Regions from separate parts of the Bacillus sp. N6 genome, predicted to be linked through region 4. Evidence: riboswitches for the same ligand, from Rfam matches in the RefSeq annotation. Region 4 holds a riboswitch; each other region holds the start of a gene.
What was found. Region 4 has a riboswitch for thiamine pyrophosphate ahead of tenA (thiaminase II). Riboswitches for the same ligand answer to the same signal wherever they lie in the genome.
Positions count from the first base shown of each region.

Region 1 (5,485 bases), 2.2 Mb from region 4:
AAGATTTGACCTGCACCTTCACCACGTAATTCTAGTTTCTTCTTACATTGTGGGCAACGAGCGTTTGTTGTGCGAGATACATTTTTACGATGACCACATTCACGGTCTTGGCATACGAGCATTTTTCCTTTTTTGCCGTTTACTTCTAGCATCGGTTTACCACAGTCTGGACAAGACTTCGTTGAAATGTTGTCATGTTTATATTTTTTATCACTCGATTTAATTTCAGAAACAATTTCTTTCGTATAGTTCTTCATTTCAGAAATGAATACTTCTTTTTTTAGCTTACCTTTTGCGATAGCCTCAAGTTTTTGTTCCCATTCACCAGTTAGTGTAGGGGATTTTAACTCTTCTGGTACTAAATCAAGTAACTGACGGCCTTTTGAAGTAATATGAATATCTTTGCCGCGTTTTTCAATTAAGAAAGAGTTGAAAAGTTTGTCGATAATATCTGCACGTGTCGCTACAGTACCTAATCCACCAGTCGATTTTAATGTATCAGCAAGTTGTTTATTTTGCGTATCCATATATTTTGTAGGATTCTCCATTGCTGAAAGTAAAGTTGCTTCATTAAAGCGTGCAGGTGCTTTCGTTTGGCCTGATGTTTGCATAATTAACTTTACAGTTAATGTATCGCCCTTTTCAATGCGAGGAAGAAGCTGCTCTTTTACGTCATCAGTTACATCATCGTCTTCAAATCGATTTTCGTATACTTCCTTCCAACCAGCATGTAAAATCGTTTTTCCGCGTGCAATGAACGTTTCACTACCAACTTTAGTACGTAATGTTAGTTGCTCGTATTCGAATGCTGGGAATAAAACAGCTAAGAAACGTTTTACAACTAAATCATAAATTTTGCGTTCTTTATCTGTGAATGCTGAGAAGTTAACGTATCCTTCTGTTGGAATAATCGCATGATGATCGCTTACTTTACTATCATCAACAAATGATTTGTTAGGTTTGATAGGCTTTTGTAATACTTTATGTGCGAAGGGACGGTATTCTCCAATACCACATGCTTTTAGACGTTCTGGAAGTGTTCCAACGATATCAGATGAAATGTAGCGTGAATCTGTACGAGGGTACGTTAGCACTTTATGCTGTTCATACAATTTCTGCATAATATTTAATGTTTCTTTAGCAGAGTAACCGAACTTTTTATTTGCATCACGTTGCAATTCAGTTAAATCGTAAAGACCAGGAGAGAATGACTTCTTCTGTTTCTTATCAATTTCCACAACAGTAGCATGTTGTTTATCTAAACTTTTTACAATACCATCAATTTTTTCTTTATTAAAACTACGGCTATTGCCATTTGCATCTTGCCAAGTAAGTTTGAGTTTCTCCATCGTTTGAGCTTCGATGCCGTAGTAAGTTTGAGCTTTGAAGTTCTTTATTTCATCCTCACGACTAGCAATCATAGCAACAGTAGGGGTTTGTACACGGCCGCAATTTAACTGGGCATTAAAGCGAGTCGTTAAAGCACGAGTTGCATTAAGACCGATATACCAGTCAGCTTCTGAACGCGCAACTGCTGAAGCGTATAAATTGTCATAGGCTTTACCTGGTTTTAAATTTGCAAAACCATCTTTAATTGCTTTATCGGTTACAGAAGAAATCCATAAACGTTTGATTGGTTTATTTAGCTTAACTTTATCGATAATCCAGCGTGCGACTAATTCCCCTTCACGTCCAGCGTCTGTTGCTACAATAATTTCATTTACATCTTTTCTAAGTAGCTGACTTTTTACAGCATTAAATTGTTTACCAGTTTGTTTAATAACCGTTAATTTTAAACGCTCAGGTAGCATCGGTAAATCTTCTAAATTCCACTTTTTATATTTCACATCATAACTTTCTGGATCTGCTAATGTAACGAGATGACCTAAAGCCCAAGTTACAATATATTTATTACCCTCAAGATAGCCGTTTCCTTTTTTATCACACTTCAGTACACGAGCAATATCTCGTGCAACGGAAGGTTTTTCAGCGATTACAACGCTTTTTGACATATTAAAAACATCCTTTCAAATTTCCATAAGTTAAATATAGCATACATCTTCTTGAGATTCAGTTTCGCTCCATATTTGAGTTGTTTTTAATGGAGTGAACAAAATCCCAACTGATTAAAGTTTCACTTTATCAGTTGCTTCTATATTAAATAGAAAAGTAAAGAACTTGTTATTTTACTAGAATAAGAGTAGACTTTGAAGTAGATGAATAAGAAACACATGGGAGTTTGTGGATACAAACTGAGAGTATGGCTACTAGTCCGTCATTGACCATTTGAACCTGTTGGATAATGCCAGCGTAGGGAGAGTGTAAAAGCACATGTTCAGGCACTTTGCGTACGCGCAAAGTGTCTTTTTGTGTATCTCCCATCATTATAGTTAGGAGATGAAAAGGATGAATATGAAAGAAATTAGTAAAGTAGTGGATTTGGTGAGAGAATCTAATCCGCTCGTTCATAATATTACAAATGTTGTTGTAACAAATTTTACTGCTAACGGTTTGTTGGCACTTGGGGCATCGCCTGTAATGGCGTATGCAAAAGAAGAAGTAGCAGAAATGGCTAGCATTGCTGGAGCGTTAGTATTAAATATGGGGACACTTCGTCCTGAAGAAGTAGAAGCGATGCTACTCGCGGGTAAATCAGCAAATACGAACAATGTGCCAGTACTATTTGATCCAGTTGGTGCAGGAGCAACTTCGTATCGAACAGAAGTTGCGAGACATATTCCGGCTGAAATCGATTTAGCAATTATCCGCGGAAATGCAGCTGAAATAGCAAATGTTATTAATGAGAAATGGGAAATTAAAGGGGTAGACGCTGGTACTGGAAATGGCAATGTTGTAAGTATTGCAAGGCAGACAGCAGACGAACTAAATACAGTTGCGGTCATTACTGGAAAAGAAGATGTTGTTACAGATGGAGAGAGAACTATTGTTATTCGAAACGGTCACCCTATTTTAACGAAAGTTACGGGAACAGGTTGTTTACTAACTTCTGTAATAGGAGCATTTGTAGCAGTGGAAAAAGATTATGTAAAAGCAGCAGTAGCAGCATTAACGTTTTATGGTGTAGCTTCGGAACTGGCAGCTGCTAAGACCGTGGAAAAGGGACCTGGTAGTTTCCAAATTGAATTTTTAAATCAGTTAGCGAATACTACTGCTGGTGATATTGAGAAGTATGGAAAGATTGAGGAGTTAGAGTAAGGGGGATGAAACACATGATGCGCATTGAAACAAAGAAGATGTCTAAGTTATTACAAGTGTATTTTATTATGGGAAGTAATAACTGCACGAGGGATCCTTTAGCTGTATTGAAAGAAGCGTTAGATGGTGGAGTGACACTTTTTCAGTTTCGCGAGAAGGGGGAAGGTTCTTTAATCGGAGAAGATAGAGTGCGCTTTGCAAAAGAATTGCAGACGCTTTGTAAGGAATATAGTGTTCCTTTCATTGTAAATGATGATGTAGAATTAGCCATTGAATTAGATGCAGATGGTGTTCATGTAGGACAAGATGATGAAGGAATTACATCTGTTCGTGAAAAAATGGGAGATAAAATTATCGGCGTATCTGCTCATACAATTGAAGAAGCACGCTTTGCAATCGAAAATGGAGCAGATTATTTAGGCGTTGGACCTATTTTCACAACGAGTACGAAAAAAGATACGAAAGCGGTTCAAGGAACGAAAGGATTAGCTTATTTTAGAGAACAAGGAATTACAGTGCCAATCGTTGGTATTGGTGGGATTACAATTGAAAATACAGCAGCAGTTATAGAAGCGGGTGCGGACGGTGTTTCAGTTATTTCAGCAATTAGTTTAGCTGAATCTGCGTATGAAAGTACGAGAAAATTAGCTGAAGAAGTAAAGAGAAGTTTGTAGGGAAGGACGTGTAGTATTTTAAGTGCTACATGGAGAAATGGACTGCCCCAAATTTTAAACAAACGTTTGATTAAAAAAGCACAAACCTTTTTAAATAAGGGTTTGTGCTTTTTCTTTAAAACATAATAGAAATTAAAAGCATTCCAATGCCGATAGAAGTAAATGTTGCGATTAAACCTGGAATCATAAAGCTATGATTTAATACGTATTTACCGATACCTGTTGTACCAGTACGGTCAAAGTTAATGGCAGCAACGATTGTTCCATAGTTTGGAATGAAGAAATATCCGTTTACTGCAGGGAACATTGCAATCAGTAGTGCTGGTGGAATACCAAGGGATAGTCCAAGTGGCATTAAGGCACGTACTGTTGCTGCTTGGCTGTACAGTAAAATAGATAGAATGAATAGCGCGATGGCAAATAGCCAAGGTGCACTTGTTACTAAATGCTGAATGGATCCTTGAATCATATTTAAGTTTCCGTTAAAGAAAGTATCTCCCATCCAAGCGATACCGAAAATAGCAACAACTGCTGTTGCCCCTGCTTTAAAGACGTTACCAGACACAATGCTTTCTACATTTGGTTTACAGAAAATAATAATAAGAGCCGCGATAGTTAACATGACCATCTCAATTGTGTTCGGCATGGAAAGGCGAGCTAACTTCCCATCAACTATCCATCCTGGACGAAGTGCTTCAAATGAACCAAGAAGTACAACAAGGAAGGTTCCTACAAGGAAAAGGATAACTGATAATTTTGCGCCCTTTACACCTACAAATTCTTTTTTCTCTTCAAGCTTAGGAATCATTCCTTCTTTTAATCGTTTTAAGTATTCAGGGTCCTCACTTAATTCTTTTCCCATCTTACTAGCAACGAATGCTGCTAACATACAAGCAATGAAAGTGGAGGGAATACTCACTTTTAAAATATCTAATAAAGTGATTTTATAGTCAGCTAACATTGCTAAAAGAGCAACTGTGGCAGCTGAAATTGGACTAGCTGTAATTGCTTGTTGAGAAGCGATTACGGCAATCGACATTGGGCGTTCCGGTCTAATCCCTGATTCACGAGAGACTTCTGCAATAACAGGAAGTACAGAATAGGCAACGTGACCAGTGCCTGCACATAGTGTGAATAAATAAGTAACAATTGGAGCAAAAAAAGTAATACGCTTTGGATTTTTTCGTAATGCCTTTTCAGCTAGATGAACAAGATAGTCCATTCCTCCAGCAGCTTGCAAAGCACCAGCAGCTGTAATTACTGCCAAAATCATAAGCATTACATCGATAGGAGGCGCGGTTGGTTGTAAGTGGAAGACAAAAACGAGTATTGCCATACCAACTCCACCCATTACTCCTAAACCAACTCCGCCTAGGCGTGCACCAATAAAAATACAGAGTAACAAGGTAAGAAATTGTAGCCAAAACATGATAAACTACCTCCGAAATTCATTAGTTAAGATATATTCGAATAGTTTAATTTGAATGAAAATTAAATAAATACCCGAAGAAATCCTTGTTGTTTATACATTTTTTATTATATAACACAAAAAAAGTAACATTCACGTACTTTTTGAAATTATTTTGAAAAAGCAA
Region 1 covers NZ_CM127843.1:413,909-419,393, forward strand. Annotated here, with positions in the region: gene topB (DNA topoisomerase III) at 1-2,012, opposite strand, end outside; TPP riboswitch at 2,222-2,334, shown strand; gene thiM (hydroxyethylthiazole kinase) at 2,407-3,216, shown strand; gene thiE (thiamine phosphate synthase) at 3,231-3,890, shown strand; gene ACUXVC_RS02175 (anaerobic C4-dicarboxylate transporter family protein) at 4,006-5,319, opposite strand.
Region 1: linked by a shared signal. The riboswitch ahead of thiM (hydroxyethylthiazole kinase) and the one ahead of tenA (thiaminase II) in region 4 are both predicted to bind thiamine pyrophosphate.

Region 2 (5,485 bases), 1.8 Mb from region 4:
TCTCTAATAAAATTTTCATACTTTCCTTTTCAACTTCTGGCACAAGTGGGAAGTTTTCTTTTTCTTGATGATTTAATAAAATATTCAATGCTTCATCTGGGTTTTTCTTCATGAAATCATAGCCTTTTTTCGTACCACGTAAGAAAGCTTGCAACGCTTCTTTATCTTTTTTCAACGTTTTATCACCTGTTACAAACACAAGTTCATGATAGTTCGGTACTCCGTAATCAGCTGGATTAAAGTAAGCTGGTTCATGGCCTTCATGACGCATAACCGGTACTTCATGATTAATGTATGCCCCTGTTACCGCATCCACTTTTTTCGTAATTAAGGCTGGTACTAAATCAAATCCAACATCAACTACTTTCACTGTATCAGGATTACCACCAGCTTCTTTTACCATCGTTTTTAAATACATCTCACTTAAAGGTGTTCCAGAATATCCTACTGTTTTTCCTTCTAAATCTTTCGGTGATTGAATACCCGCTGATTTCAGCGATACGACATGATTTAATGGTGAACGTACGACAGCCCCAATTGATTTCACTGGAATTTGCTCATTTGCTCTTGCCATAACAACATCTGGCTGATAATACAAGCCAACTGTCACCTTCCCTGCTGCTGCCAATGTTAATGGATCAGTCGGATTAGAAGGGAATTTAATATTTACCTTTACACCTTCTTCTTTAAAGTATCCTTTTTCAATTGCTGCATAAATAAAGCTATGTACCGCATTTGGATACCAATCTAACATGACTGTTATTTCTTTCTCTTTTTTACTTTTTTCTGATGCTGAATTACTTGAACATCCTGTAATCATTGCAATTAATAATGTAAACACAAAGATGCGCTTTAAAAATTTCATGAATGCTTCCTCCAACTAATGAATTTCTTTTCTAATATGGAAATAAGTACGACGAAGAAAATAGCTAATAATGATAACAATACAATGGGTGCAAATACGCCAGCTCCATCTAACTGCGTCATCATTCTCTTACTGAAATATCCAAGTCCAGCTTGTGCACCGAGCCATTCTCCAATTGCTGCTCCGATAACACTAAGCGGAACTGCAATTTTTAAAGCTGAGAAAAAATAAGGAAGAGCAGACGGCAACTTTAATTTAAGAAAAATATCTCTTTTCGTTGCTCCATATGTAACTAAGAGCTCCTCCCATTCTTTTTTTGTACTACGCAGTCCATCATACGTATTGACCGCAATCGGGAAAAACGTAATTAAAACTGTGACAACAACCTTACTCCAAATTGTGTATCCAAACCATAAAACAAATAGCGGAGCAAGCGCAGTAATCGGAATCGTTTGTGAAGCAACTAATAATGGATAAAATGCTCTTTCCATCCATGTACTCGCATTCATTAACATCGCTAGCCCTACACCTAATATGATAGAAATAACAACACCTATTAAAACGACGTATAACGTTGCAGGTAAATGAACCGTAAATAATATGTCTTTTAGTTTCCATATCTTCATTACAATCGCAGACGGTGACGGTAAAATGTACATCTCATCTACAATTCTTGCTCCTATTTCCCACACAGCTAGTAAAATACTAGAAAGTGTAATAGCAGGAACTAATTCTTTCAATCGGTTCATCACACAAGTACCTGCCTTTGTAACATACTAAGAAGCTCATCTTTCAGCGCTAATACTTCCGGTTTATATAAATCTTTTCGTGTTCTGTTATGATCAAGTGGTACAATCCGCTCAGTCAAAGTCGTTATCGGCTGCTGTTCCACTACTAAAACTCGGTTCGAAAGAAATAACGCTTCTTCAACATCATGAGTAATGAATAAAATTGTTTTTTCCCACTCTTGCCATTGTTCAAACAGCCATTCTTGCAAAGAGGCCTTCGTTAAAGCATCTAACGCGCTAAACGGTTCATCTAATAACAATATCTCCCCGCCCGTTAACAAAGTTCGGATAAAAGATACGCGTTGCCTCATACCACCAGATAAATCTTTCGGATGTTTTGTCTCATATCCTTGTAAACCAAATTTATATAACAGTTCCTTTGCCTTTACTTGTGCTTCTTTCTTCTGTACACCTTGGCACTCTAGCGGCAGAGCAGCATTCTCAATAATTGTTCTCCACGGCAAAAGCATATCTTTTTGCGGCATATATCCTACAGGATGGTGCTTTGTTTCTGTCAGTTCTATCTTTCCAGTACTTACCTTCTCTAGGCCTGTAATAAGGCGAAATAAAGTACTTTTCCCACATCCACTCGGTCCGATAATACTGAAAAACTCTTTCTCATGTATAGAAGCATTTAATTCATGGATGATTGGTTTCTCATCGTAATGAAAAGAAACATTATGAAACTGTAGTATGTTCTTGCTCCTCAAATCCCCACATCTCCTTACGATAGGACATATCCCAGAATAAATATTCAAATCGACTGGAATATAAGAAAATCTCCTCTAATCTATCTAGTTCTTTCTCAGACTTTCCAACTGCCATTTCATTTAATAAATCTATTAACCAAATACAAAGATTACCGTATTCTTCCGAACTATATCCTTGAATCCACTCACCAAAAAACTCATGATCTCTTGCTCCAGGAATATCATTTAAACGCTTTCCAATTTCCCAGTAGCTCCACATACATGGAAGAAGCGCTGCTATTAATTCTGCAAGTGTGCCATTTTGAGATACAGACATCATGTAATTTGTATAAGCTAAATTTTTAGCAGATGGCTTTGCAGACTCTATCTCCTCTATAGAAATTCCAAGTCTTTTTGCATATTGTTTATGGATTGTCATTTCGCCATTTAATATTCCATCAATTTGTTCAGCGAACTTTCCCATTACTTGTGGATTCGTTGCTTTTACAACACCAATCGCATATAATTTTGCATAATCTAGCAGATATAAATAATCTTGAATAATATAATACTGAAATTTATCTTTTTCTAACGTGCCATCTCCCATACCCACTACAAACGGATGATTATGACTCATCTCCCAAACCGGTTGCACAGTTTCTAATAATCTATCGCAAAATTTCATTTCTCTATCCCCTTTCAATATATGTATCTAAATAAAAAACCACTTCTATATATAAGAAGTGGTTACAGCAAATAAAATTATACATTTATTCGATGTTCCACTTCCCTTCGCTAGTATTACCTAGATCAGGTGTTATAAGGGTTAAGGATTATTCCTCTCTCAGCAAATCAAGCACCCCTAGTGGTTTCAATATGAAATTTTCAAATAAAAAAGCCCCGTTTCTATACGCAAAGAAACGGGGACTCATTGTTAGTGTCCGAATTGCTTCCCTACGCTAGCATAATCTAGATCAGGTAATAAAAAGGATCAAAGGCTTACGGCCTACTCTCAGCTGGCAACACCAGCTCTCCTAGCAAACTATAAAATTATCACTGTCAGTATAACACCCTAATAAGACATCATCAACTATTTTAATTTTCTTAATTATCAACAAAAAATTAAAGTTATACAATACATACATTCTATTTTAGAAAATAAAACTCCAATTAATTGTTTAAAAAGGAATCATTATCCTCAAAAAATTTATTTTTATATTGATTTCATATTACATTTATGTGAATACACCCACTATATTATATCTTTATACTATAATAAAATTACAACTATACAACTAGAGGAGGTCTCTATTCCATGAATATGAAAGCTACTGCTTTAACAGCAACTACTGTAGCGATTGCTTCTTTACTTCCTTCTATGGGTGAAACAAATGTACAAAAAGCAAACGCTGAACAATTATCTAATGTTAAAACTGGGTATGTCAAAGTCGATCAAGTAGCATTACATACAGAAGATAACGTAAAGAGCACATCAATTGATACAATTCGCTTTAATACAAAAGTGAACATCCTTGAAACAACTAATGGTTGGTATAAAGTATCTGTTCATAATAAAGTAGGTTATGTACAAAAAGATGCTATTTTACTAAAAAACAAACTTCAATCTAATGATCAATACATCGTCAATGCTAATGCATTAAACGTTCGCTCTGAACCTAATTTAGAATCTTCCATTTTAGATGTATTACCAAATGGCAAGTTTATTACCGTTCAAGAAGATCAAGGCGAATGGTATAAAATATCACATAATGGCCAAACGGGTTACGTACAAAAAGCATTCATCTCTAATGGTTCACAACCCTTAGTAAAAGGAATCACCGTTCAAAATAATACAAAATATACTGTTGCAACACCTAATCTGAATGTACGTAGCAACACTAGTACAAGTAGCGCTCTACTCGGTTCATTACAAAACGGTACACAAGTACAAGTAGTAGAAACTGTAGGAACTTGGTATAAAATTCGTTTTGGCACAGGATACGGATATGTAGCAAAACACTATGTAGTACAAAATCAACCACAGGCTAAAACAGATCAGCCTTCATCTATTCCAGCTGCTTTCAAATTCCCTGCTCAAGGAAGAATTAGCTCAACCTTTGATATACGATGGGAACAAATGCATTATGGTATAGATATTGCTGCTCCAGGGAACGTCTCTATCCAAGCTGCTGCTGCAGGTAAAGTTGTGAAATCTTATTATTCAGCTAGCTATGGCAATGTTGTGTTCATTGCGCATCAAATCAATGGGAAATTATATACAACTGTTTATGCTCATATGAAGGATCGCACTGTACAAACTGGTGATCAAGTACAAGCTGGACAATTAGTAGGTCATATGGGCAACACAGGTCATTCATACGGGCAACATCTTCATTTTGAATTACATAATGGAGAATGGAATTTTGAAAAAACAAATGCAGTAAATCCACTGCCATATTTAGTTAGGTAAATTGTATGCCACGCAATATACCTCTTATAATTGAATACGCAGCCTTTTTAGGTTTAATCTGTTGTTTAATCATTTACAATACAAATATTGTATTTTTATCTATTATTATTGCTTTTGTTGCATTAGAAATTATGATGGAATCATTTCAAGTGCAACTAAAACAAAAAATTGCCCATATTTATAACGCTATATTTCTTTTGAGTGCTCTCATAACAAATATAATTAGTAATGGCTTTTATTTATCTACTGTATTTCCAGTATTCTTTATGGCTGTTTTATTATTTGTAGCTAGATATATTAATGTCCCTTATAACCAAAAACAAAAACAAGAAGCTTAGAAAGAGGAGACACTGTGTACCAATCTTTCAAAGATGCTCCAATAAAATACATATTGCATTTGTATAAGAAAGCCAATACTTTTTTTGGTATACAAGGAAGTTATACTGCACAACTTCTCCTATATGGAATGTTGTTTCTTGTTTTAATCACTTTCTCCTTGTTTTACTAACAAAAAAGGATCTCACATAAACTGGAGATCCTTTTTAATTTATATTAATTTTTCATATCGAAAATATTGTTTATCCACAAGCATATTTTTCATAAATAAAGCTCAGATTATATTTTTTCTCTAAGCTCATTCGTTGTTCGTCATCGCACCAATAGAAAAGAATAT
Region 2 covers NZ_CM127843.1:741,941-747,425, reverse strand. Annotated here, with positions in the region: gene ACUXVC_RS03820 (ABC transporter substrate-binding protein) at 1-865, opposite strand, end outside; gene ACUXVC_RS03815 (ABC transporter permease) at 862-1,614, opposite strand; gene ACUXVC_RS03810 (ABC transporter ATP-binding protein) at 1,614-2,363, opposite strand; gene tenA (thiaminase II) at 2,332-3,027, opposite strand; TPP riboswitch at 3,113-3,216, opposite strand; TPP riboswitch at 3,277-3,388, opposite strand; gene ACUXVC_RS03800 (SH3 domain-containing protein) at 3,658-4,812, shown strand; gene ACUXVC_RS03795 (hypothetical protein) at 4,818-5,150, shown strand; gene ACUXVC_RS03790 (DUF3965 domain-containing protein) at 5,391-5,485, opposite strand, start outside.
Region 2: linked by a shared signal. The riboswitch ahead of tenA (thiaminase II) and the one ahead of tenA (thiaminase II) in region 4 are both predicted to bind thiamine pyrophosphate.

Region 3 (5,485 bases), 2.5 Mb from region 4:
TGGATTACTATTATTGTATTCTTCTTAACGATGATTGTTATCTTTTGGCGGCCTCGTGGTTTAAATGAGGCATGGCCAGCAGCAATCGGAGCTGGTATCATCATAATTACTGGACTTGTATCAAAACCAGACATCATGGATATTATAAGTAAAATTGGCGGTGCCTCCATAACAATATTAGCAACTATTGTTATGGCAGTTATATTAGAAAGCTTCGGCTTCTTCCATTGGTCCGCAGCGAAACTAGCAAATTTAGCAAAGGGTTCTGGGCGCCGCTTATACTGGTATATTCAATTATTATGTTTTCTTATGACTCTTTTATTTAATAACGACGGTAGTATTTTAATTACAACTCCCATTTTAATTCTTCTTCTAAAAAATCTTCAATTAAAACCTCATCAGCAAATTCCTTATTTATTAAGTGGTGCTTTAATCGCTACGGCATCTAGTGCACCAATTGGTGTAAGTAATATCGTAAATTTAATCGCATTAAACATCGTCCATATGACTCTTTATATGCATACTGCTATGATGTTTGTACCTGCAACATTAGGCTTATTATTTATGTCATGGCTTATGTATACAGTTTTGAAGAAAAAACTTCCGAAAAAATTACCTGTTTCTTCATATGATATTGAAGAAATTTTCTTCACGAAAAACTTCCATCCACTAAAAGGAAATAATTCTGTTGATACGAAACAAAAGCGTACAAGATTCATGTTAAAAGTATTAGGTTTCGTCTTCCTTATGCGCTGCCTTTTATTCGTTGCATCCTTCTTATCCATTCCAATCGAAATTGTTGCTGTACTTGGTTCACTCGTTCTTCTCATTTGGAGATGGTACTACTTACGAACAAACCCTGTCGATATCTTGAAAAAGACACCGTGGCACATTTTAATTTTCGCTTTCTCTATGTACGTCATTATTTACGGGCTTCACAATGCAGGATTAACAGCGGCGCTCGTAAATTGGCTTGAACCAGTTGTAAGTCAACATCTACTCTATGCTAGCTTTGCAATGGGTGGACTCGTCTCCCTCCTCTCTAACGTCTTCAATAACCATCCTGCACTTATGATTGGTACAATCACATTAACCGAAATGGGACTAGACCCAGTCACATTAAAAACTATCTACCTCGCAAACATTATTGGTAGTGACATCGGTTCACTATTATTACCAATTGGTACACTAGCTTCCCTCATTTGGATGTATATTCTGAAACAAAACAAAATTAAAGTAAAATGGAAAGACTATTTAAGTGTATCCCTTATCGTTATTCCTCTCACAACAGTCGTCACATTATTCCTCTTATTCTACTGGGTACATCTCTTCTTCGCCTTATAAAGTGAAACTTTAATCAGTGGGGGTTTTGTTCATCCCCCACTGATTATTAGCCTTAACCAATCGGGCTTTTACGGGCAGCCCGACCCCGACCTAACTTCTTTGCTTCCGCTGAATTTTGAGGTGGGGGTCTTACTGCCCACAAATAGCGGGATAAACAACAGAAGCCCCATTTGCTACCGTCTTAGCAAATGGGGCTTCTTCTATAATAAAGTTAGGTACTACAGTGTGATCAATCAAGTAAAGAGGTGTAACGTGTTATTGATATAAATGACTACCAGCTTCTTTAAATTCTTCTGCTTTCTCTTTCATTCCTTTTTCAATTGCTTCTGTCGTTTCTAAATCATTTTCTTTTGCATATTCACGGATATCATGTGAAATTCTCATACTACAAAACTTCGGTCCACACATTGAACAGAAGTGAGCTGTCTTTGCCCCTTCTGCAGGCAACGTTTCATCGTGATATTCCATCGCACGTTCAGGATCTAAAGATAAATTAAATTGATCGCGCCAACGAAATTCGAAACGTGCTTTTGAAAGTGCATCATCACGCTGATGAGCCGTTTTATGTCCTTTTGCAAGATCAGCCGCATGCGCTGCAATTTTGTACGTAATAACACCCGTGCGTACATCATCTTTATTCGGTAAACCTAAATGTTCTTTCGGCGTTACATAACAAAGCATCGCCGTTCCAAACCAACCGATCATCGCAGCTCCAATTGCCGATGTAATATGGTCATAACCTGGTGCAATATCTGTCGTTAGTGGCCCAAGTGTATAAAACGGCGCGCCCTGACAAATATCAAGCTCTTTCTCCATATTCTCTTTAATTAAGTGCATCGGTACGTGTCCAGGTCCTTCGATCATAACTTGCACATCATGTTTCCAAGCAATTTTAGTTAATTCACCAAGTGTTTCAAGCTCAGAAAACTGTGCTTCGTCATTTGCATCTGCAATAGACCCTGGACGTAATCCATCTCCAAGAGAGAACGAAACATCGTACTGCTTCATAATTTCACAAATCTCTTCAAAGTGAGTATATAGGAAGTTTTCTTTATGATGGAATAGACACCACTGCGCCATAATCGAACCACCGCGCGAAACGATACCTGTCGTACGCTTTGCCGTGATTGGAATGTAACGAAGCAATACACCAGCGTGAATCGTAAAGTAATCAACGCCTTGCTCCGCTTGCTCAATTAACGTATCACGATACACTTCCCACGTTAAATCTTCTGCAATTCCATTTACCTTTTCAAGCGCTTGATAAATCGGCACAGTTCCAACTGGTACAGGCGCGTTACGAATAATCCACTCACGCGTCGTATGAATGTTTTTACCTGTAGATAAATCCATAATCGTATCTGCACCCCAGCGCGTTGCCCACGTCATCTTCTCTACTTCTTCTGCAATAGAAGAAGATACAGCAGAGTTTCCGATATTTGCATTTACCTTCACGTGGAAATTACGCCCGATAATCATCGGTTCTGCTTCCGGATGATTAATATTCGCTGGTAAAATAGCACGCCCTTCCGCAATTTCCTTACGAACAAACTCAGGCTCTACTCCTTCACGAATTGCAACGTATTCCATCTCAGACGTAATAATGCCATTACGCGCATAATGCATTTGCGTAACATTTGCACCTTGCTTCGCTCTAAGCGGCTGGCGATCCATTTGCGGGAAAACAGGTGTATGTTTCGAAGCCACTTTCACACCATCATCCTCTGGTTTCACCTCGCGCCCTTCATATGCCTCTACATCCCCGCGCTCCATGATCCAAGAATGACGCGGCGTTGGAATTCCCTTTTCCAGCTCCACTTTATACGCCGGATCCGTATAAGGACCGCTCGTATCATACACACGGACTGGAGGATTTGGGATGCCGTTCGTTTCGCTTTGTTCAATCTCACGCATCGGCACTTTCATGCCTGCGCGTGGTCCATCCACATATACTTTCTTACTCCCTGGTAAACTCGATTTCAATTCAATTTGCTCAGCTGAAACAGACTGTTTCATAACCTTTGTTGCCTCCCCTGTTCGTGACAAGGACGAGATATGGCCAGCGCATGCCAAAATAAAAAGAGCCAGGTCCATAAAAAAATAAGGACCTGGCTCATAAAAGACATCATTATGTAAAGCCGTTAACTTCCCTACGCTGGTACGAGCCAGATCAGGTCCAAAGGGTTAAGAAGATCACGCGCTTCTCTCTCAGCCTACGCATACGTTAGGCACCCCTAGTTTATCACTGATTTAATTTTCAATACTTTCCCATCATACACGATAATCTGAAAAATGCAAAGGTTATTTCTTTTTCTCTTTATGGAATCATCCACGTTAAATAATATGCTTGAACATACCTCATAATACCAACAATAATTACGAAGAACACCCTATTGTAAAAATAGTTTATGACTTAACATGGGAGTTTAAAAACATCTTCACCACAAAGAGTATTGAGAATTTCGACCATTGTATTGAGAAAATGAAGAATACTAATATACAAGAATTTAAGAGCTTTACGAATGGATTAGCCGGGGATATTGAAGCTGTCAGAAATGCGGTAACTTATGAGAATAATAATGGTCTTGCCGAAGGGAGCATAAACAAGTTAAAGCTTATTAAAAGAATCATGTATGGTCGATACAAATTCTCCACATTGCGGACAAAGATTCTACTTTTGGAGAGAATGAGACTTTTCAACTAACTCCGGAAAGAACCATTTTTTACTTGCCAAATACATTCATCAGTCCCATTTGACAAAGAGCCTTTGTCTCTGCTGCATTTCGCTACAACTGCTACCTGCCATACAACCTGCAATAGAGATAGGTAACAATTTACTATACAAGGAACAAAATTGACCTGCTCCTCCATTTAGTGATTTAACTATCTTTATTATTCAGAGCTAAAACTCAAAGAGAAAGCTCTTACATTTATTGTAACATTATTTCCTTAATATGTTAATTTTTGTTATCTTGTTAGTTAAAGGGGTACTTAGTACAAAAAATAACCGTAGATAGTAGCACGAACACTGTTCTTGTTATAATTAATTTTTTTCAGAACGTCTATAATCCTCTTTTAAAAAATATATGTAAATATAATAAAAAACGAATGATTAATAGAAATATTCTACACCACTCGTTTTTTATCGGACTTCTTTTTACTGTACTTTTATTTTCTTTATGAGTTATTAGAAAAATAATTGTCTATATAAGTCTTTATTTTTTCAAAATTCTTTTCCATAAATAAGATTGCTGGTACTTCAATTATTGGAAGATTATTTTCATTATCAAAAGCTGGACACGGTTTGGGAACTACCAAATAGTCAACTGAGTTTTTATCCCTAATATAATTAATTGAAACATCATAATACTTAGAAAAATATTCCTTCAAATCATTCTGATTCCTTAAAAATGGTAGAGAAAATATTGAACCATAATTTATACCAGCGTCGACAATTAATACAAAGCATATTTTTTTCATGATACACCCTCCTCGTATAATAAGTTTTAAGTTAATAACTGTTCCTTGAAAATTAAATAGTTTTTATCTTCAAGAGCTACATCAAAAAAATGATGTATGGGTAAAATTTAGTCTTGGATACTGGGGGATTCCCCCAGATAATGGAAGTGCAGAAATGGATCCATCGGGAATATGCTTACTCCTCCTGTAGTTCGACCACGTTAAAAGACTGTGACCCAGACCAAAATGCACTGCATACGCACAAGCTGTATCGGTTTCCTTCACTTACCTCTCATAGTGGTGGGAGGGCAGCTTAGATGAAGGCAATCATTGAATACTCATACGCGAGGTTGTGGCTATGTTTTGGACTCTAGGGAGATCCCACAGTATCCAAGCTCATTCCAAATACTATTCAAAGAAAGGAAGTCCTTTCTTTGAGATTATTCGTAGCTATTGATGTAAGCTCTGAAAAACTTGATGTATGTTTTCTTGACAGTCATGACACTGTTTTGAAAGAAATTTGTCTTTCAAACGATGTGAATGGTGCCAACGCCATTAAGGAGGATGTTCTCCATTTTCACCATTTGTACAACTATAAAAAAATTGTCATTGGCATGGAATCTACTTCCGTCTATAGTTTCCATCCTTCCATGTTCCTAACGGAAGATAAGGATTTGAGGGC
Region 3 covers NZ_CM127843.1:5,067,054-5,072,538, forward strand. Annotated here, with positions in the region: gene ACUXVC_RS26220 (arsenic transporter) at 1-1,344, shown strand, start outside; gene thiC (phosphomethylpyrimidine synthase ThiC) at 1,600-3,360, opposite strand; TPP riboswitch at 3,475-3,590, opposite strand; partial or broken gene ACUXVC_RS26230 (L-lactate permease) at 3,662-3,733, opposite strand; gene ACUXVC_RS26235 (transposase) at 3,779-4,048, shown strand; gene ACUXVC_RS26240 (hypothetical protein) at 4,522-4,824, opposite strand; gene ACUXVC_RS26245 (IS110 family transposase) at 5,238-5,485, shown strand, end outside.
Region 3: linked by a shared signal. The riboswitch ahead of thiC (phosphomethylpyrimidine synthase ThiC) and the one ahead of tenA (thiaminase II) in region 4 are both predicted to bind thiamine pyrophosphate.

Region 4 (5,485 bases):
AACCACCACAACCACCACAACCGCCACAGCGACGAGCAGCATCTTCAATATAGTAATATGGATATTGGTTTTGCTGGTCCCAATAGACAATATTTCCAGACCGGTAATCATTAAGACTTAACGCTTGTAGTTCTTGTTGAAACTGATTCATTTTCATAACCTCCGTTTATAAAATACAACCTCATTGATGCTTCCCTATATTTCTGTTCGTTACATCTAAGTAAAAATAGCGCTATAAACTAAGTTCAATACGTACACCAACAAAGTATGACTTATCACTAAATGATGCACCTTGTTCATATACCTATTTTTGCTATGGGCTCATTTTTATAAAGTGAAACTTTAATCAGTGGGGGGGAGTTCATCCCCCGCTGATTATTAGCCCTCACCAATCAGGCTTTTACGAACAGCCCGTTAATGCGGGATAAATAAAAATTAAAAAATATGAATTCTAGCGTCATATCTTCATACCTACTAAATTCAATTAATTTCTCAATAATTATGTTGCCATATCCTATATATTTTCGTCTGCCGCTTAGATTTTTCTGTACTGTAAATGCCTTTCGCTATAACACCTCCAAGTAACCGGTTTCTATGACGGATAAGAAATTCCTACAAAGAAAAAAGCCCTTATTAGGGCTTTTCATTCTATTTCTCCAGCAAAACTCTCTATGAAATTCCTAATAGAAAAAAGACACACTTAGATTGATGCGTCTTTTTGTGATGCCTCTTTTGTGAAATCATATAAAGCAATTGCGCCTAAAAGAACAAGTATACCTTGAGGAACATCTAGCAAAATAGTTTTCCAAATTTCTGGAATTACCCATTTAATATCTGCTGCTGTTTCAAGATATGTTTGGAAATAGCTGATTGTAAAATTAATTATCCCTAAAAATACAAACAACGATAAACCAAATCGAATTAATTTCTTATTTGTAAACATATAACACCTCTCAAAATTCATTGGATATTCCTGCTTTTGCTTCTTTATATTTCCATATCTTTATATCTAATTTTAACACATAAAGAACTCAAAAAAATACGATATGCATATTTGCATATCGTATTAACAACACTCCATGATAATTTAGAAATTCCTGCAAAGAAAAAACAACTCCGTTACAGCTAACAGCTCGGGTTTCTTTTCTTATTTAACTTCATACCACCAACATTTACGTTCTTTGATTGTAAAATAAATGTGACAGAAGTTTATCCAGTTATTGCGTAGACAAGTAAATGAGCTAAATTATCGATATTTTATTTCGCCATATCCGTAGCACTAATGACTTTACGCAAATTTGACAAGAAAAAATATATAGATAGGTATGATCCATACCTATCTATAACATTATTTCTATTCTTTATCCAATTACGTCTTTTACGTCTGTATCCACTGGCCACTTTTCTAATGTATAAGCCATTTTCCAAAATGAATATTCATATTGACTGCTAATAATAAAATGCTGTTTCATACGTTTGCGGTCTACCTCTGTTACTTTTTCAGCGATAGTATCTAAACGTGTAATTTGTTCTTCAACTAGCGTACGGAACCAATCAGATCCATAAGCAGAAATCCATTCGTTATAAATTGGCTCTTCCGGCTGGCACTCTTTTAAGCGTTCGCCAATTTCATAATACAACCAATAGCAAGGTAAAATTGCTGCAATGATATCTCCTAAATGCCCTTCATACGCAGCACGATACATATGTGAAGTATACGCATATGCAGTTGGCGCAGGAATAAAATTATCTTTTTCTTCTTTTGTTATCCCTAGCTTTTTAGCAAAATTCTCATGTAAAGATAACTCGGCCTCATATGTATTTTGAGCATGATGTGCCATACGAGCTGTCGTCTCTAATTCAAGAGCTTTTGCAGCTCCTAAAGTTTGTACTCTAGCAAAATGACTCAAATAATATGAATCTTGAAGCACATAATAGCGAAAACTAGCTAAATCTAATGTTCCTTCACCAAGTTTTTTTACAAAAGGATGGTTAAAACTCGCTTCCCAAATTGAATCTACTTCTTTACGTAATGATTGTGAAAAAGTCATTTAAATCCCTCCAATAATGTATAAAATATAAGTATTTATCCACAATTATTAAAGCTGTAAAATAAAAAAACTTTCTTTACAGGCGTAAAGAAAGTGAAATTGACAGTATTTATTTACTCATTAAATAGCAACGTCTTTCCCACTTCCCTACGCTGGCATTAACCAGATCAGGTACTAAGAGTCTCAAAATCACATTTGATCTCAGCCTATAAAAGGCCCCCCTAGTGGATAAATATTTTGTTTTTATAATGTATTCATCATAGCATACTTCGTGAAACTGTCAAAAGAATTAGTTATATAATCTCCTTAAAACCCTTCTTCATTTCTAACTTTTAATGATGTTTCAATAATCATATCTAATAGTTTGCTATAACTAATTCCCGCTGCTTCTGCACTTTTGGGCAATAGGCTTGATTGTGTCATCCCTGGTAATGTATTAATTTCCATTACATATGGAATTCCGTCCTTCACCATCATATCAACTCTTGCATAAACACTACATTTTAATGCTTTATAACAAGTCAGTGAAGCTTTATTTACACGTTCATTAATTTCTGCTGGAAGTTCGATAACTTCCTCAACTGTACTAGTATCATCATATTTTGCATTGTAATCAAAGAACTCGGCTGCATGTCGAATTGAAACTATAGGTAACTGTTTTCCATCCAGAATAGAACATGTAATTTCATCACCTTTTATATACTTCTCAATTACTACTTCAGAATCCCATTCGAATACAGTTTCTAGCATTGAGATCAATTCATTTTTATTGTAAACGATTTTCACCCCGACACTCGATCCGCCAGAGTTTGGTTTTACCACTAATGGAAATCCTAACTTATCTAACTCATCCAGATTTAGATCCTCCATTTTTGTAAGTTCAATCCAATCTGGTGTTTCTACACCTTCATAACGTAAAATCTTTTTCGAAATATTTTTATCCATACATATACTGCTAGATAACATATTACTTCCGCTATAAGGAATCCCTAAACTCTCCAGTGTTCCTTGAACTGTCCCATCTTCTCCGTATTTTCCGTGTAATGCGAGCAATGCAAAGTCAATGTCTTTCGCTTTTTCAATTAAATCCATTTTTTCGTTTAATGTAATTGGAACTATTTCATACTTATTTTTATCTAAATGAGCAATCATTTCATTCCCCGTCATAATTGAAACTTGTTTTTCAGACGATACCCCGCCCATAATAACACCGATTTTCATTTTCTCAACTCCAATTTTCATTTTTTAATGTATCACCAATTATTTTAATTCCCCGAACTATTTCTTCTTCTTTCAAGCGCGAAAACCCTAATCGGAAAGTGTTCGCTCCTTCTCCATCAGAGTAAAAAACATCTCCAGGTGAAAACGTAACGCCTTTCTCATAACACTTTTGTAAAAGTGTGCGGGCGTTCATATGCTCTTCTAGCTCTATAAATAAATGAAGTCCACCATCTCCAGTCATTCTTTTAAAAGGAATGTACTGGTTACATGCCCCGACAGCTAACTCATATTTTTTCTTATAAACAGATCTTGCCTTTTTTAAATATTTTTCAAAGTATCCCTCATGTAAATATTGAAACAGAACAGCTTGATCTAGCGTAGATGTGTGAATCGTTCTTGCTCTTTTTACGCTTTCTAAATAATGAATCAGCTCTTTATCTGCAATAATCCAGCCTACACGTAAACCAGGGAAAAGCACCTTTGAAAAGCTACTAATATAAATCACATTATTGCCAGCTCCCGCAAAAGTTAATAATGGAGCTAAATGTGAACCTGAATAACGTAATTCTTCATTAAATCCGTCCTCTATAATAGGAACCTTGTATTTTGAGAATAACCTCATCAATTCCGTTCTTTTCTCTGAACTCGTAACAATACCGGTTGGATTATGATAAGAAGGAATTAAATAAGCAAAATCAAAATCTTTTTCACGCAAACTTTTTTCAACTTCATTCGTATCAATACCATCCTCATGCATATCAATCCCATGAACTTCAAGTCCATGTAAACGGAAAAGCTTAAGTGCAGCATGGTGAGTTGGATTCTCACAAATGACACGACCGGATTTTTTTGATAAAGAAGAGAGTACAATATCCAATCCTTCTGTAAATCCATTTGTAATTAGAATATCTTTATTCGAAATGTCTACACCTTTCATTTCCATGTAATGAAGTAAATAATTCATTAACGGTCTATATCCCTTTGCATATCCGTAGTTCAATACGATGTCCCCTTCAATGGACATACGAGTAAGAAAAGCTCTTTTGAAATTTTCAACATCAAATAGCTTCTCATCCGGGGCTATACTATTAAAAACAATCATTCCCTTTTCCCAACGAACACCATGTTTCATTAAATCTAATTCGTCCGCTAATGCGGTCACTGTATTAAGTTTATTTTTCCAATCTATTTCAACAGACGAAGTATTAGATATATCCACCTTCGCAACAAAGTTCCCTTTTCCTTTAACTGCATAAATGAGTCCTTCTTGCTCTAAATCTGCATAAGCAGCGAGTACAGTGTTTCTACTCACACTTAGTAATTCACTTAGTTCCCTTGTTGATGGGATTTTTTGATCCCCGAGCAAATGCCCTTTCATAATCATCTTTTTCAAATAGTCTTTTAATTGAATATAAACGGGACGATCTTTAACAACTTTAAAATCCTTAAACAATTCCTTACCCCCTGCAATCATTTTTGCATATTTATTTCATTCTCAAAAGGTCCACGACATATGTATTTTTTATAAAGGGCGGTACGGTCTTACAAATCTTTTCGATATAAGTTAATTACATCTTTTAAAGCTGCAGCTGCAGCGCCTCGTGGATTAGAAGCCCCGCCAATTGTAGTAACTTGCCCCATCGTATCTGTAAAGAACGTAATTCCTTTTTCGGTCCCATTTACTTTTGCTAACGGATGATCTTTTTCTATTTCGCACGGTTCAACATTTAAATTCACATTGCCACCCTCATCCTTATATATTGATGCTATTAATTTAATAATTTTATGTTGTTTCTTAGCATTTTGTATTTGCTGTTTTGTAACGTGCTCAATTCCTTTTATATGTATATCAGTAAGTGTTTTCTTTGTTTCCATTAAGCTGTTAGTCAAAAGTAACAATTTACACGCACTATCTGAACCACTTATATCTAATAAAGGGTTTGTCTCAGCAATCCCTTGATTTTGTGCTTCTTTCAGCGCTTCTTCAAATGTCATATCTTCCTCATACATTTTCGTAAGAATATAATTAGTTGTTCCATTTAATATTCCTTCTATTTTATCAATACTGCAACCGGCTAAACTAAATTGTCCAATATCTAGTGTCGGTAGCGCAGCGGCTGTTGCACCGCTATATCGAATTCGTACATTTGCGCCCCTTGCTGCTTCATTTATTTCTCTCCAGTTTGTAACGAGCGCACCTTTAGAAATTGCTA
Region 4 covers NZ_CM127843.1:2,564,401-2,569,885, reverse strand. Annotated here, with positions in the region: gene ACUXVC_RS13130 (heterocycloanthracin/sonorensin family bacteriocin) at 1-151, opposite strand, end outside; gene ACUXVC_RS13125 (DUF3937 domain-containing protein) at 701-964, opposite strand; gene tenA (thiaminase II) at 1,362-2,051, opposite strand; TPP riboswitch at 2,179-2,284, opposite strand; gene ACUXVC_RS13115 (D-alanine--D-alanine ligase) at 2,358-3,272, opposite strand; gene pdxR (MocR-like pyridoxine biosynthesis transcription factor PdxR) at 3,277-4,725, opposite strand; gene ACUXVC_RS13105 (homoserine dehydrogenase) at 4,815-5,485, opposite strand, start outside.